Regions from separate parts of the Thalassospira sp. CH_XMU1448-2 genome, predicted to be linked through region 1. Evidence: riboswitches for the same ligand, from Rfam matches in the RefSeq annotation. Region 1 holds a riboswitch; the other holds the start of a gene.

Region 1 (7,724 bases):
ATTTCCGGCTGAAGGTCATAGGTCGCGACTTTTGGTGATGCGACCAGAATACGGTCTTCGCCTTCGAAGACCTGTTCTTCGCCACCGTTAAAGAAGAACGAGACATGCGGGTATTTTTCAGTTTCGGCAATACGAAGCTGCTTCAGACCGGCTTTGGAAACCACTTCGCCAAAGATGTTCGGCAGGGTCTGGGGCGGATAGATCGCATCCATGTATTTGGCATGTTCGGACGAATATTCGACCATGCCAGCCTGTATTGCGAACTTGACCGGCGTGCCACGATCAAAGCCATCGAATTCCGGAGCGCACAGGGCTGCCAGGATTTCACGGGCGCGATCGGCACGGAAGTTGGTCATCAGCAGGCCATCGCCATCCTTGATGCCATCGAAATCACCAATCACTGTCGGCAGAACGAATTCATCGGTGGTGTCTTTGGCATAGGCATTGGCAATGGCGGCTTCGGCACTTTCAGCCGTACGGCCATCGGCGTAATTTTTGCCCTGCACCATCGTGAAATAGGCCTGGCTGACGCGTTCCCAACGGTTGTCGCGGTCCATGGCGTAATAGCGCCCGGTAACGGTCACGATTTCAACGTCGGCATCGCCGATCAGGGCGCGGAATTTCTCAAGGAATTTGGCAGCACTTTTCGGTGCCGTGTCGCGACCATCAAGATAGGCGTGAATTTTCACCGGTACACCAGCGCCCGCGATGATTTTCGCAAGGGCGGCCATATGGGCCTGATGGGAATGAACGCCGCCTTCGGACAGAAGACCGGCAATGTGGCAGACGCCATTGCTGTCTTTCAGGGTCGCGATAATCTTTTTGACGGTGTCGGTATCGGCAATGGAGCCAGTTTTGACGGCTTCATCAATTTTGGGCAGTTCCTGCATGACCACACGGCCCGCCCCAAGATTCATGTGACCGACTTCCGAATTGCCCATCTGGCCTTCGGGCAGGCCAACATCCAGACCGCACGCCTTGAGGAAACCGGTCGGGTTATTGGCATAAAGCGCATCCCAGACAGGCGTATTGGCCAAGGCAACGGCGTTGTCCTTGGTTTCTTCGCGATAACCCCAGCCGTCCAGAATGCACAGCACCACCGGGCGCGGGCGCTTTACGGAATTCGATACAGTCACGTTCATAAACCCCACTGATAGAGATAAAGGCTGAATTACCCGTAAATAATTACCAGTAAATATGGTGACTTACGGGACGGTTCGCCATCAATCCTGTTGCGCAGGCAGGGTGGGTCAACCGTTACTCGCAACAGGCACATGTGTAATTCCGGCAATTTAGCATGAATGTGGCCGCGAAACAGTACCCGTGCCGGGAATTTTTTGCAGGTGCAAAGCTGCTTTTTGACAGGGTTTGCAGACACAGATACTCTGCGTTCCAACGGTGATCCTCAGAGACGGCAGAAATGGCGTTTCGCACCACGACGGGAGAGCCCGGTCATCCGCATGACCGGCGCCGAAGGAGCAATAGCCCCATAAAACTCTCAGGCAGATGGACCGTCGCGGATAGAGGCTCTGGAGAGAGAAACCGGATGGCGTGCATGTTCATTGTGCCCGACACCCGGTTTCCACCGAAGGATGAAAACCTGTTGGCTGACATTGTTTTTGGCAGGCAGGCGCACAATCTCAGGTCAAGGGACAGAGGGGGCAAGACACCGGTTCGCAAACGGCGCGAGATTTCGCGCGTTCAAGAGCCGTGAAGGAGGCCCTTATGACCACCCATACCGCCACCGGTCCCGCTTCGGGATCGCAAGACGGATCTGTGCAAGACGTAAACCTTTCTGTTGTTGATCTTTATACCATCGGGATTGGCCCATCGAGTTCGCATACGGTTGGTCCGATGCGGGCGGGTTACCGCTTCTGCCTTGAACTTGAAGCTCGCAATCTTTTGACCAGAACCGGCAGCGTGGTCGTCGATCTTTATGGATCGCTTGCCCTGACGGGTAAGGGACATGCGACCGATACCGCTGTGATCATGGGCCTTTCAGGGCAACGTCCGCGCAGTGTGGATCCCGATGATGTGGCCCCGACCATGGCGGCAATTGATGCCAGTTCCGAGCTGCAACTTTACGGGCAGCATCCGGTGGCCTTTAACCGCGAGACCAATCTTGTTTTCCATTTCACCGAGACCTTGCCGCAACATCCCAATGGCATGCGGATCACCGCCTTTGATCGTGACGGGGTGAAAATCCACGAACAGGAATATTTTTCAGTTGGCGGCGGATTTATTGTGTCTGGTGATGATCGCGGGGCGGAATATTCCGGTGATAACATCACATTGCCCCATCCGTTCGGATCAGCCGATGAATTGATGGCGATCTGCAAGCGCGAAGGGCGTTCGATTGCCGAAATCATGATGGCAAATGAACAAAGCTGGCGCAGCCCGGACGAGACATATGAATTTGTCGATCGCGTGCATCGGGCGATGATGGATTGTATTGATCGTGGCTGCAAAACGGACGGTATTTTGCCCGGCGGGCTGAATGTGAAACGGCGTGCATCCAAGCTTTATCACGAACTGACGGATAAACCCGAAGCGGGCCTTCGCGATCCTTTGACCGTGATTGACTGGGTCAATCTTTATGCCCTTGCCGTGAACGAGGAAAATGCCGCAGGCGGCCGCGTCGTGACGGCTCCGACCAACGGGGCAGCCGGGGTGATCCCGGCCGTTCTTCGCTATTATGAACGGTTTGGGGCCAATGCCAGTCAGGCCAAAATTCGCGAATTCCTTTTAACCGCTGCTGCAATCGGTTCGATCTACAAGAAGCGTGCCTCGATCTCGGCAGCCGAGGTCGGATGCCAGGGCGAGGTCGGTGTGGCCTGTTCGATGGCAGCGGGCGCACTTTGTGCTGTTCTGGGCGGCACACCCGAACAGGTCGAAAATGCCGCCGAGATCGGGATGGAGCATAACCTTGGCCTGACCTGCGATCCGATTGGCGGTTTGGTGCAGGTGCCCTGTATCGAACGCAATACAATGGGGGCGGTCAAGGCGATCAATGCCGCACGTCTGGCATTGCGCGGCGACGGACAGCACACCGTGTCGCTTGATCGTGTGATCGAAACCATGCGCCAGACGGGACTCGACATGCAAAGCAAGTACAAGGAAACCAGTCAGGGCGGGCTTGCGGTTAATGTCAACGTTGTCGAATGTTAACCCCTGTTCGGAAGAATAGGGCGGAAAACAGCGGTTTCTGACAATCGGGTGGTGATGGAAACAGTGCCGGTTTCTGCTTTCTTGTCACTCCCGGTTGATAATCTGCTATGATCGGTGAACCAAAAAAAGGGGCAAAGACCCCATCAAAGGTTGGACATAGACATGGGCAAAAAGCTGTTCCGCATATATATCGCGGTCAGTCTGGATGGCTTCATTGCACGCACCAATGGCGCGGTTGACTGGCTGGATCAATATGATCCGGCCGAGTTTGGCTTTGATGACTTTCTGGACTCCGTTGGCACATTGATCATTGGCAGAAACACCTTTGATCAGGTCATGGAATTTGGTGACTGGCCGTACGAGGCTCGCCGCACCATCGTTCTGACATCACGCGATCTTCCCGAAGACCGCCCGGCAAATATCGAGGCCTATGGCGGCAGCATTATCGAACTTGTCGATCAGCTTCGCGACAGTCGGAACGGGGACGGGGATATCTGGGTTGTTGGCGGGGGCAGCGTGGTGACGCAGTTCCTGTTTGGCGGCTTTGCCGACCAGCTTGATATCTTTACGGTTCCCGAAGTGCTCGGCGATGGCATATCGCTGTTCGGGCGCGATGCCGGTGGCATCAAACCCCGACTTCTGGCGTCAGAGCGCTATAGTTCCGGCGTGGTCCGCAGCCAGTATGGGTTGCATGATATCTGAATGACAAAAACCGCGCCCAAACGGCGCGGTTTTTGGTTCACCACGTTTCGGCTTAAAGGCCGATCATTTTTCTGAAAGCGCCAAGAGCTGTTCGGTGATTTTTTCGCGAACCTGCTTTAAAGCGTTGATTGCACTTTTCTGCCAATCGCTATCGAGCGCCATTTGCATGTTCTCGTTGTACTGCTCTTTGATCCTGATAGGGCCAGACTGGGTGATATTGTCGGCAGTTAAGGTTATGTCGCTGCGATTGTGTATGGTGATTTGCCAGAAGCCGGGTTCAAACCATGACCAGAATTCCGAAATATCAACTTTGACATCGGCGGCACTGGCGTAATTCGCATCTTCTGGTGTCAAAACACGGTATCCGGCTGCCTGGAATCCGTTTTCGACCGTTTTGGCAATGGCGTCGGCGACGGTCTTGCCTTCGGGGATCAGCACATCGCCCAAGGCCATGCCATAGGTGTTGCGTTTACGCGCATAGGCGCGGGACGTGATCGACTTGTTATCAATTTCGTCATTGGCAAGCGAGGGGATATCCGGACTGGGCGGGTCAATCTGGAATTGACGGTTGTCATTCACTTCCAGAATTCTGACCTCGGTTCCTTCGGCGGGGTTTTCAATGGTGTCTGGTTGTTCGATTTGAACGACACTTCGTGATGTTGCGCAAGCCCCGAGGAACGCAACGCAGCCGAGCACTGCGAGAATCTTAAGGTGATGAAGTTTCATGATAAATCCCCTCTGAATACTGAAAATATCAGTATCCAAAGGGGAAAGGGGATGCAAATTTAAATTGTGTTTCCTAGGTGAGTATCTCGTTTTTGCTTAGATCTCGCCCAGTGCATCAAGCGATTCAGGCAGGATTTGTCCGCCATCGACGATAATGGATTGGCCGGTGATATAGGCGGCCTCGTCGGATGCAAAGAACAGGGCGGCATTGGCGATGTCCTCGACACTGCCCAGACGTTTGAGCGGGATCGAGTTCGCCATCGAGTCCAGGTAATCCTGTCCAAGATCAGCCAGACCTTCGGTCATGATATTGCCCGGCATCACGGCATTGATCGTCGTGTTATAGCGCGACAGTTCCATTGCGGCAGTCCGGATGAAACCAAGCTGACCAGCCTTGGACGCACCGTAATGCGCCCAACCGGGATAGCCGGTGACCGGACCGGTTATGGACGAGGTGATCACGACCCGGCCTTTGCCGGCTTTCTCGAAATAGGGAATGCAGGCCTTTACGCAGAGAAAGCTGCTTTTGAGGTTGGTCGACATGACCTGATCCCAGTCATCTGCACCCATTTCAATCATTTTGACCTGCGGGAAGATACCGGCATTGGCGCACAGGATATCAATCCCGCCAAAGGTCTTTGCGGTGTATTCCGCCATGCCCATGACCTGATCCCAATCTGCGACATCACACAGAAACATATCCGCTGTACCACCGGCAGCCTTGATTTCCTCAACCGTTACGACCGCATCCTTTTCGGTGCGGGCCACAACCATGACCTTTGCGCCCTGTTTTGCAAAGACGCTGGCGATGCCCTTGCCAATGCCCTTGGAGCCACCGGTAACGATGACGCTTTTTCCGGAAATTGAAGTCAGCATGAGGGATCCTTTCATGAAGTCACGGCACGCCGGTCGATGCATTTGAAAAGCGTCTGACGGGTGCGTCGTCCCTGATTGTGCAGTGCGTTATGTTTTTCAGATGATCGGGGCAATTTTTCCGTGATGCAACAAAAAATGTTGCAAGTTACACATTTTAGAGCGCAATATTCACAGAAGGCCGTCTAAAACGGCTTATCCGGTGAAATGCGTGACGGATGCCTTGGGCCAATGCCGACAGTTTTCAACGGCTTTGATGGCGGTCACCCGATCAGGTTTCGAGACGGTTTCAGCTAGGGAATGAGGGAGGCCAATATTGGGCGGAATTTACGATGACGAGCTGATTGCTGCCCTTAAGGCTGGTGCAATATCGGTTTTGGGCGGCTGGGGTATGGGGCCTGACAGCATCGTGTCGCTTTTGACGGTTTCGGAAAACGCCACCTTTCTTGCGACCGATCCGGATACGAGTGCCAGGATGATCTTGCGGGTACACCGGCCCGGTTATCACACCCGTTCCGAAATCGAGTCCGAACTTGCCTGGATCAATGCCTTGCGCGCGGCTGACGTGGTTGATACGCCCAAACCGCGCTTGCGCAGTGACGGATCACTGGTGGCCGGTTTTGATCAGGATGGCGTTACCCGCCATGTGGTGGCCTTTGATTTCATGAAGGGCGATGAACCATCCGCCGATGATGCCTTGATCGACGGTTTTTCCAAGCTGGGTGCGATTAGTGCCCGGTTGCATGGTCATGCCCGGAAATGGTCGCGTTCGGTGAATTTTGTGCGCAAAAGCTGGACATTTGACACCACCCTTGGCGCAACACCGCATTGGGGGGACTGGCGTGCTGCACCGGGGCTGGACCCGGACGGGCTGGCTCGTCTGGAACAGGTTTGTCGCCATCTGGATCAGAAACTTATGGCCTTCGGGATGGGGAGTGAGCGGTTTGGACTGATCCATGCGGATTTGCGTCTTGCCAACTTGCTGGCCGATGGCGACCGGCTTGGTGTCATTGATTTTGACGATTGTGGCTTTGGCTGGTTTGGCTATGACTTTGCCGCAGCCATCAGCTTTATCGAACTGGACCCGATCATTCCGGCGCTCAAGGAAGCCTGGGTGGAGGGGTATCGAACCATCGCGCCATTTTCCAAAGCAGATCACGAGATGCTCGACAGTTTCGTGATGCTGAGACGGTTGTTGCTGACGGCATGGATTGCAAGTCATCCGGAAACACCAACGGCCCAGGAAATGGGAACTGATTTCACCAGCGGAACCCTTGCGATGGCGGAAACCTATCTTGTGGCAGAGGGGATATCATGACCGAGGTGCGCCCCATCCTTGATATGAATGCCTATGACAGTTCTGTCCCGGGCAGAAATGACCCGGCGCGACCTGATCTTTTAAGTCGCCGGTTGCGTAATGTCGGGGCGGCATCGGTGCTGTTTTACCGTGACCCGATTGAAATGGTATCCGCATCGGGATGCTGGATGACTGCCGCAGACGGCACCAACTATCTTGATTTCTATAACAATGTGCCCTCGGTCGGGCATTGTCATCCACAGGTGGTCAGCGCAATGGCCGACCAAGCCGCGCGCCTGAATATCAATAGCCGCTATCTGCATCAGACGGTGGAAACCTATCTGGATCGTCTCAAGGAGACGTTTCCTGATCATCTGGAAAATATTGTTCTGACATGCAGTGGCAGCGAGGCCAATGACCTTGCTATCCGGATAGCACAACGCACGACCGGGGCACGGGGCATGATCGTTACCGAAAGCGCCTATCACGGGAATACTGCGGCCGTGACCGAGATATCACCATCGGCGATCAAGCGCGGCGGGTTGCCCGATCACGTGATTGCGATCCCGCCACCTGGCAAGCAGGCCTATGGCGATAATATTGCGGCCGGTTTTGCCGATGCTGTGCATTCGGCGATTGAAACGCTGAAAGAACGTGGTTGCGGTGTTGCCGCCCTTATTGTCGACAGCATCTTTTCGAGTGACGGGGTCTTTTCAAATCCCAAGGGCTTTTTGCGACTGGCCGTGGCGGTTGTCCATCGTGCGGGCGGGTTGTTTATTGCAGATGAAGTTCAGCCCGGATTTGGCCGGACCGGTGATGCCTTTTGGGGTTTTGCGCGTCACGATGTTGTTCCCGATATCGTTAGTATGGGCAAGCCGATGGGCAATGGTTTTCCGATGGCGGGCATTGCGGTCAGGCCGGAATTGCTGACCGCCTTTTGCGAGGATGTCGGTTATTT
Region 2 (7,724 bases), on a different contig from region 1:
CTTGCGTATCAAGCCGTTTCCGGTTGCCAGCGCAACACAGGCTTGCGCGCCGCTGCCGTTTCATCAAGACGACGACGCGGCGTCAGGTAAGGTGCGTTCTTGAAGAACTCTGCATCACCCGACTCGGCCTTTGCGACCAGTGCAAGCACTGCATCACAGAACTGGTCGATCGATTCCTTGGTTTCGGTTTCGGTCGGCTCGATCAGCAATGCACCATGAACGACCAGCGGGAAATACATCGTCATCGGGTGGAACCCTTCGTCGATGATTGCCTTGGCAAGATCCAGCGTCGAAACACCGGTATCTTTCAGGAAGCTGTCGTCAAACAGGGCTTCATGCATGCAATAGCCCGGGAACGCCACGCTGAGCTTTTCCTTGAGACGGGCAAGCAGATAGTTGGCATTAAGAACAGCATCACCCGACGCCTGACGCAGACCATCCGCACCGTGGCTTTTCATATAGGTCAGGGCACGAATGAACATGCCCATCTGGCCATGGAAGCCTTTCAGACGGCCAAACGGCTTCATGCCGTCATTTTCGTCTGCGGTTTCAACCAGATGGAAGCCGTTTTCATTGCGCACGACATAAGGGATCGGTGCGAACGGCGCCAGGGCATCGGAGAACACAACCGGCCCGGAACCCGGTCCGCCACCACCATGCGGAGTGGAGAAGGTCTTGTGCAGGTTGATATGCATCGCATCAATGCCAAGATCGGCCGGGCGAACACGACCAACAATGGCGTTGAAGTTCGCACCATCGCAATAGAAGTAACCACCAGCCGCGTGCACCAGATCGGCGATCTTGCGCACATCACGTTCGAACAGGCCGCAGGTATTCGGATTGGTCAGCATGATACCGGCGACATCGTCACCAAGCTTGGCCTCAAACGCCGCCAGATCAACACGACCATCCTCGGTTGCCGGGATTGAATCAACCGTAAAGCCACATGCAGCCGCGGTTGCCGGGTTGGTCCCATGGGCCGATTCCGGCACCAGAACACGACGGCGGTTTTCGCCACGGGCATCAAGGGCCGCACGAATGGCCATCATGCCGCAAAGTTCACCCTGTGCACCGGCAGCCGGTGACATGGAAACAGCCGGCATCCCGGTCAGAACCAGCAACCAGTGTGCACACTGGTCAATCAGTTCAAGCGCACCCTGAACCGTGCTTTCGGGCTGCATCGGATGCAGATCGGAAAGACCGGGCAAACGCGCAACCTTTTCATTCAGGCGCGGGTTGTGCTTCATGGTGCAGGACCCCAGCGGGAAGAAACCGGAATCAATCCCGAAATTCTTCTGCGACAGGCGGGTAAAGTGGCGAACCACCTGCGGTTCGGACAAGCCCGGAAGACCGACATTGCTGTCACGATCAAGGCCTGCAAGGCGCGACTTCGTACCTTTCGGCTCTGGCAGATCAACGCCGGTGCGGCCTGGCTGACCCTGTTCAAAGATCAGCTTTTCTTCCAGAACAAGTCCACGGTTGCCGGTATGGGTTGTAAACGTCATGCCAGCGCCTCCTTCAATGCGGACGCAAGGGCCGCGATATCTTCATCGGTATTGGTTTCAGTAACCGCCACCAGCAGGTAATTATCCAGATCAGAACGGTTCGGATAAAGACGCGACAGTGGAACACCACCAAGAACACCCTTGGCGACCAGTGCCTCGACAACCTCGGCTGCCGGTTTGGCAAGCTTGACAGTGAACTCGTTAAAGAAGCTGTCATTCACAACCGATGCACCAGCGACGGAATCAATTGCATCCGCAGCCTTGCAGGCATTTTCGTGGTTCAGGATTGCCAGGCGACGATAACCGTCTTCACCAAGCAGGCTCATGTGAACCGTGAATGCCAACGAGCACAGACCGGAGTTGGTGCAGATGTTCGATGTCGCCTTTTCGCGACGGATATGCTGTTCACGGGTCGAAAGTGTCAGAACAAAACCACGCTTGCCATCCTGATCCACCGTCTCGCCACAGAGACGGCCGGGCATCTGACGCACCAGTTTCTGGGTGGTGGCAAACAGACCGACATATGGCCCGCCATAGTTCAGCGCATTGCCGATTGACTGGCCTTCACCGCAAACGATGTCGGCACCGAAGCTTCCCGGTGACTTGATCGCGCCGAATGCAACAGCCTCGGTAAAGACGACAACCAGAAGCGCGCCCTTGGCATGGCAAAGATCTGCAAGCTGGGTGTGGTCCTGAATACGACCAAAAACATCCGGGTACTGCACAACAACGCAGGCCGTCTGATCATCAATCAGTTCGCCCAGTTCCTCGACAGTTGCCTGCTGTTCCGGGTTGCCGTCACGTCCGGCAACTTCGGTATCGCTGTACTGGCAATAGGTCTCGGTGACTTCGCGGTAATGCGGATGCAGGCCGCCCGAAAGAACGGCCTTTTTGCGACGGGTCGCACGGCAAGCCATCAGGACAGCCTCGGCACAGGATGTTGCACCATCCCACATCGATGCGTTGGCCACATCCATACCTGTGATCGATGCTACCTGGGTCTGGAATTCGAACAGATACTGCAACGTGCCCTGCGCGATTTCCGGCTGATAGGGTGTATAGGCCGTCAGGAATTCACCACGCTGGATGATGTAATCAACCGTTGCAGGAACATGGTGACGATAGGCACCTGCACCCAGGAAGCTTGGCACACTTGATGCGCCGATGTTTTTGGCGGCAAGCGCCTGCATGTCGCGTTCGACCTGCATTTCGCCAAGATGGCTGGGCAGATCAACCGGTGCATCAAGCAATGCGCCCTCGGGCACATCACAGTAAAGTTCATCGACTGATGACGCCCCGATGGTTTCAAGCATCACGGCGCGATCAGCGCGTGTCAGTGGAAGATAACGCATACTTACAGACCTTCGACGAAGTCTTTATAGGCTGCTTCATCCATCAGCTCGTCGAGCTGGGATTCATCAGTCAGCGACATTTTAAAGAACCAGCCATCGGTTTCCGGTGCTTCATTCACCAGCGCCGGATTGGCATCAAGTTCTTCGTTTACTTCAACAATTTCACCATCAAGCGGCGCATAAACATCACTTGCGGCCTTGACCGACTCAACGACGGCGGCATCGCCATCCTTGGTCAGTTTCTTGCCGATTTCCGGCAGCTCGACATACACGATGTCGCCAAGCGACTGCTGTGCGTAATCGGTGATGCCAACGGTTGCGATACCGTCTTCAAGCTCGATCCATTCATGTTCCTGCGAGAATTTCTTAGCCATTGTCTTAGTCCCTGTTGATCGTTTGTCTGCCGCGCGGCGATCCGCCGCACATTCTCAAGAATTACGGCGATTAGCCGCGGAAATAGCGATGCGGTGCGAACGGAAGTTCAACAACCTCTGCCGGACGGGCCTTGCCACGCACCATAAGATCGACCTTGGTACCCGGCTCGGAAAATTCAATTGCCACATATCCCATTGCAATCGGACCATCGACCGTCGGACCAAAACCACCGCTGGTGATTTCGCCGATTTCTTCGCCGTCGCTGTTCAGAATCGGGGTATGTTCGCGGGCGGGCGCCTTGCCTTCCGGCTTGATGCCGACACGTTTGCGGTCTGCACCATTTGCAAGCTGATCAAGGATGACATCCGCGCCCTTGAAGCCGCCCTCTTCACGACGGCGTTTGTTGATGATCCAGTTCAGATCGCCTTCAACCGGCGTCGTCGTGGTATCGATATCATTGCCATAAAGGCAAAGTCCGGCTTCCAGACGCAGCGAATCACGTGCGCCAAGACCGATGGCTTCGACTTCGTCCTCGGCCAGCAACTTGCGCGCAAGCTCCTCGGCACGGTCATTGGGAACGGAAATCTCGTAGCCGTCTTCGCCGGTGTAACCGGAACGGGTCACAAAGCAGGCGATCCCGGCAATCTCGATCTCGGCAAAACTCATGAATTTGAGATCGGCAACTTCCGGCGCAAAGCGTGCAAGAACCTTGGCAGCTTCCGGGCCCTGAAGTGCCATCAACGCACGATCATCAATCTCCTCAAGTGCAACACCATCGCCAAGGTTGGCGCGCATGTGAACGATGTCGTCATCCTTGCACGCTGCGTTGATCACAAGAAACAGACTGTCACCGGCATTGGTGATCATAAGATCGTCAAGGATCGTGCCGTCATCCTGGGTAAAAGCCGAGTAGCGTGTGCGACCCGGTTTGAGGATCGCGATGTCTCCGGGCACGAGCTTTTCAAGCTCGGCCACACGGTTTTCACCGGTCAGGCGAACCTGCCCCATGTGTGACACGTCAAACAGGCCCGCTTTGGCACGGGTATGAAGATGTTCACCCTTAACGCCGAGCGGATATTGCACCGGCATATCATAACCGGCAAACGGCACCATCTTGGCGCCAAGTTCTACATGGAGGTCATAAAGGGCTGTTTTAAGCAGTTCGGTCTGATGATCGGCCATCAAGCTCTCCCGGACAGTCGTTGCGAAACATAGCCGACCAATGGCCAACCACATTCCCCCTCTGTCTTGGAGCCTGAAAGAATCACAGCCGACTTGTCGTGACGGTCTGCTTACATCTTCGGCGAGGCGGTCACCGGCATTTCATTCTGATGCCGCCTGCTTTCCAGAGTCCCATCTCCCCGCGGTCCGTTTGCCTGAGAGTTTCCGGGGTGGTTGCTCCTTCGGCGTCCGCGCAATCCGTTATGGACCGTGGCACTCTCCCACGGGGATCACTTGGGTATGCGTCCTTATACGTATTTCAATCTCGGTCGACCAGCCCCAAAATTCAGGCAATCGTCAGACCGGAATTTCAACCTTGCGACGTCAGTTCGTTCCGAAACGACGATTATAGTCGAGCTGATCCGCACTTAGCTGGAAACCAAGGTAAATCTCGTAATCCGGTCCGGTCCAGACATCATCAAGTGGCACCGACAATGTTACCTGCTCGTCACGGAAACGAGCCATATTGAGGTTATCGGCAAACGGCATTGTGACATCAAACACCGATTTCTGAACAAAATTGCCCGCAGGGTCACGAAGCGCCACGAAATATTTAAAGGACGCGCTGCGCTCCTGCGCAGCCGGGCCAAGCTCGGCGGTGATAATCGGACTGATGATGACATCAAGCGTCTTGTCACCCAGATCATAACCGCAATCACCAAGATAGCCCGTGAACTCGGCCTCGACGATCACATCGGTCAGATCCTTGCCCGCGCCATTGAACTGGACAAGCTTTGCGGTGTCCTTTGGCAGATAGGCCGCCGGGCACGTCGGAACGGGCTGCTCTTCAAACGGGTTACCGCTGCACGCAGCCAGCAATCCACCAAGCGAGACCATACCCAATGCGCATACGCGCCGCAGTCCGTTACCGATTGTCATCCAAGCCTCTATCAAACCATCTGTTTTCTGACATGTGCACGATCAGCACTGTCCGCGCGCAGTCTATTCTCTCACTTGAACGGGCACAACCCGCTTCGGATATTGTCACAAGATGAAAACATCAAAATCTGCGAAATTCATGGCTTCTCGATCCATGCTGAGTCATTGCGCCACAAGATCAGGCAGGTTATGTAACAAGAACGCTTGAATAACTGCGCCGGGACAGCCCGGCACATTTTGGAAACCGGACCCCGTATCATGTCAGATAAAGCCAGTCTTCGGATCGTTCTTGCCAACCCGCGCGGCTTTTGCGCCGGGGTAGATCGCGCGATTGAGATCGTTGAAAAGGCGCTCGAAAAATATGGTGCGCCGGTTTATGTCCGTCACGAGATCGTCCATAACAAATTCGTTGTCGACCGCCTGCGCGATATGGGTGCCGTTTTCGTCGATGAACTTGATGCTGTTCCCGATGGCGTACCGGTAATCTTTTCGGCCCATGGCGTACCGAAATCCGTGCCCGAAGCTGCCGAAACCCGCAAGCTTGAATATCTCGATGCAACCTGCCCGCTGGTGTCGAAGGTTCATCGCGGCGCAGAACGCCATTTTGCCGAAGGCAAACATATTCTTCTGATCGGCCATGCCGGTCACCCGGAGGTCATCGGCACTATGGGCCAGCTCCCGGCAGGCAGCATGACGCTGATTGAAACCGAGGAAGACGCCGAAAAGCTTGAGGTCACCAATCCGGAAAACCTCGCTTTTGTTACCCAGACGACCCTGTCACTTGATGACACCGCCAAGATCATTGAAATCCTTCAGCGCCGGTTCCCGTCAATTTCGGTGCCGAAGAAAGAAGACATTTGCTATGCAACGACCAACCGTCAGCATGCGGTCAAGATGATTGCCGAAAAGGCTGATGCCATTCTGGTTCTGGGTGCGCCGAATTCATCGAATTCAAACCGTCTGGTCGAAGTTGCCAAACGCGAAGGCTGCACACGTTCCGTTCTGGTCGAACGGGCGTATGATATTGACTGGAGCAAACTTGCCGGGATTAACACCCTTGGCATCACCGCCGGGGCGTCTGCCCCGGAAGTTCTGGTCGAAGAAGTGATTGATGCCTGCCGCGAACGATATGACGTGACGGTCGAGACCATCACACTGACCGACGAGAATGTGACCTTCAAACTGCCGCGTCAGCTTGCAAGCTAATTCGATCTAACTGCTTATCTTTCAGATCAGGAATACGATAACTCCAATGGCCGTCTATACCGACGTTTCAGACGAAGACATCGCCCGTTTTGTCGCCGAATACGATATCGGTGATGTTGTATCGTTCAAGGGCATCGCAGAAGGTGTGGAAAACACCAACTTTCTGCTACAGACGACCGAAGCTCCTTTCATCCTGACCCTGTATGAAAAACGGGTAAATCCGGATGACCTGCCCTTTTATCTTGGTCTGATGGATCATCTTTCCGCCAAGGGACTTAACTGCCCGACACCGATCCACGGGACGGACGGCGTAGCACTGCGTCGTCTTTGTGGTCGCCCGGCAGCAATTACGTCTTTCCTGCAAGGCATGTCGCCACGCCGGATCCTGCCCCATCATTGTGCGGGTCTTGGTACCGCCTTGGCAAAACTCCATACTGCCGGTCTGGATTTCGAGATGCATCTTCCCAATGCACTGAGCGTCAAGGGATGGCGCGGACTGGTGGAAAGCTGTCGGGAACATGCCGACGATGTCGAACCCGGTCTTGGCAAGATGATTGGCGACGAGATCGCCTATCTCGAAGCCAACTGGCCCCATGACCTGCCCAAGGGGGTCATTCATGCCGATCTGTTCCCCGACAACGTATTTTTCTTCCCGGGCAAGGAAGATGTATCGGGATTGATCGACTTCTATTTCGCCTGCAATGACCTGCTGAGCTACGACATCGCAATCTGCATGAATGCATGGTGTTTTGAACCTGATAACAGCTTCAATGTTACCAAGGCCAAAAACCTTCTGTCGCAATATGGCAAGGTCCGCACACTGAGCGGCGGGGAAATCGCTGCTCTTCCGGTTCTTGCGCGCGGTGCCAGCCTGCGCTTTTTGCTGACCCGTCTTTATGACTGGGTGAATACGCCAAAAGACGCCCTGGTCACCCCCAAAAACCCCCGCGAATATATCAACAAGCTTCGTTTCCATCAGCGGGTGGAAAGTGCAGCTGCCTATGGATTTGATTAAGGACGCGCCCCTATGACTTCAAACAATGGCGGGGATAACCACGTCGAGATTTACACCGACGGCGCGTGCAGCGGAAATCCCGGCCCGGGTGGCTGGGGCGCGATCCTGCGTTTCAAGGGCGTTGAAAAGGAACTTTCGGGCGGCGATCCCGAAACCACCAACAACCGTATG

What was found. Region 1 has a riboswitch for glycine ahead of WA318_RS17050 (L-serine ammonia-lyase). Riboswitches for the same ligand answer to the same signal wherever they lie in the genome.
Region 2: another riboswitch for glycine. It lies ahead of gcvT (glycine cleavage system aminomethyltransferase GcvT); the one in region 1 lies ahead of WA318_RS17050 (L-serine ammonia-lyase).

The regions. Positions count from the first base shown of each region.
Region 1 covers NZ_JAYMEA010000005.1:96,520-104,243, reverse strand. The annotation lists gene gpmI (2,3-bisphosphoglycerate-independent phosphoglycerate mutase) at 1-1,142, opposite strand, end outside; glycine riboswitch at 1,430-1,524, shown strand; gene WA318_RS17050 (L-serine ammonia-lyase) at 1,726-3,168, shown strand; gene WA318_RS17045 (dihydrofolate reductase family protein) at 3,331-3,870, shown strand; gene WA318_RS17040 (YajG family lipoprotein) at 3,934-4,653, opposite strand; gene fabG (3-oxoacyl-ACP reductase FabG) at 4,693-5,472, opposite strand; gene WA318_RS17030 (phosphotransferase enzyme family protein) at 5,786-6,787, shown strand; gene WA318_RS17025 (aspartate aminotransferase family protein) at 6,784-7,724, shown strand, end outside.
Region 2 covers NZ_JAYMEA010000001.1:949,495-957,218, reverse strand. The annotation lists gene gcvPB (aminomethyl-transferring glycine dehydrogenase subunit GcvPB) at 9-1,505, opposite strand; gene gcvPA (aminomethyl-transferring glycine dehydrogenase subunit GcvPA) at 1,502-2,857, opposite strand; gene gcvH (glycine cleavage system protein GcvH) at 2,860-3,231, opposite strand; gene gcvT (glycine cleavage system aminomethyltransferase GcvT) at 3,302-4,414, opposite strand; glycine riboswitch at 4,474-4,583, opposite strand; glycine riboswitch at 4,587-4,687, opposite strand; gene WA318_RS04295 (hypothetical protein) at 4,778-5,332, opposite strand; gene ispH (4-hydroxy-3-methylbut-2-enyl diphosphate reductase) at 5,591-6,538, shown strand; gene WA318_RS04285 (homoserine kinase) at 6,585-7,553, shown strand; gene rnhA (ribonuclease HI) at 7,566-7,724, shown strand, end outside.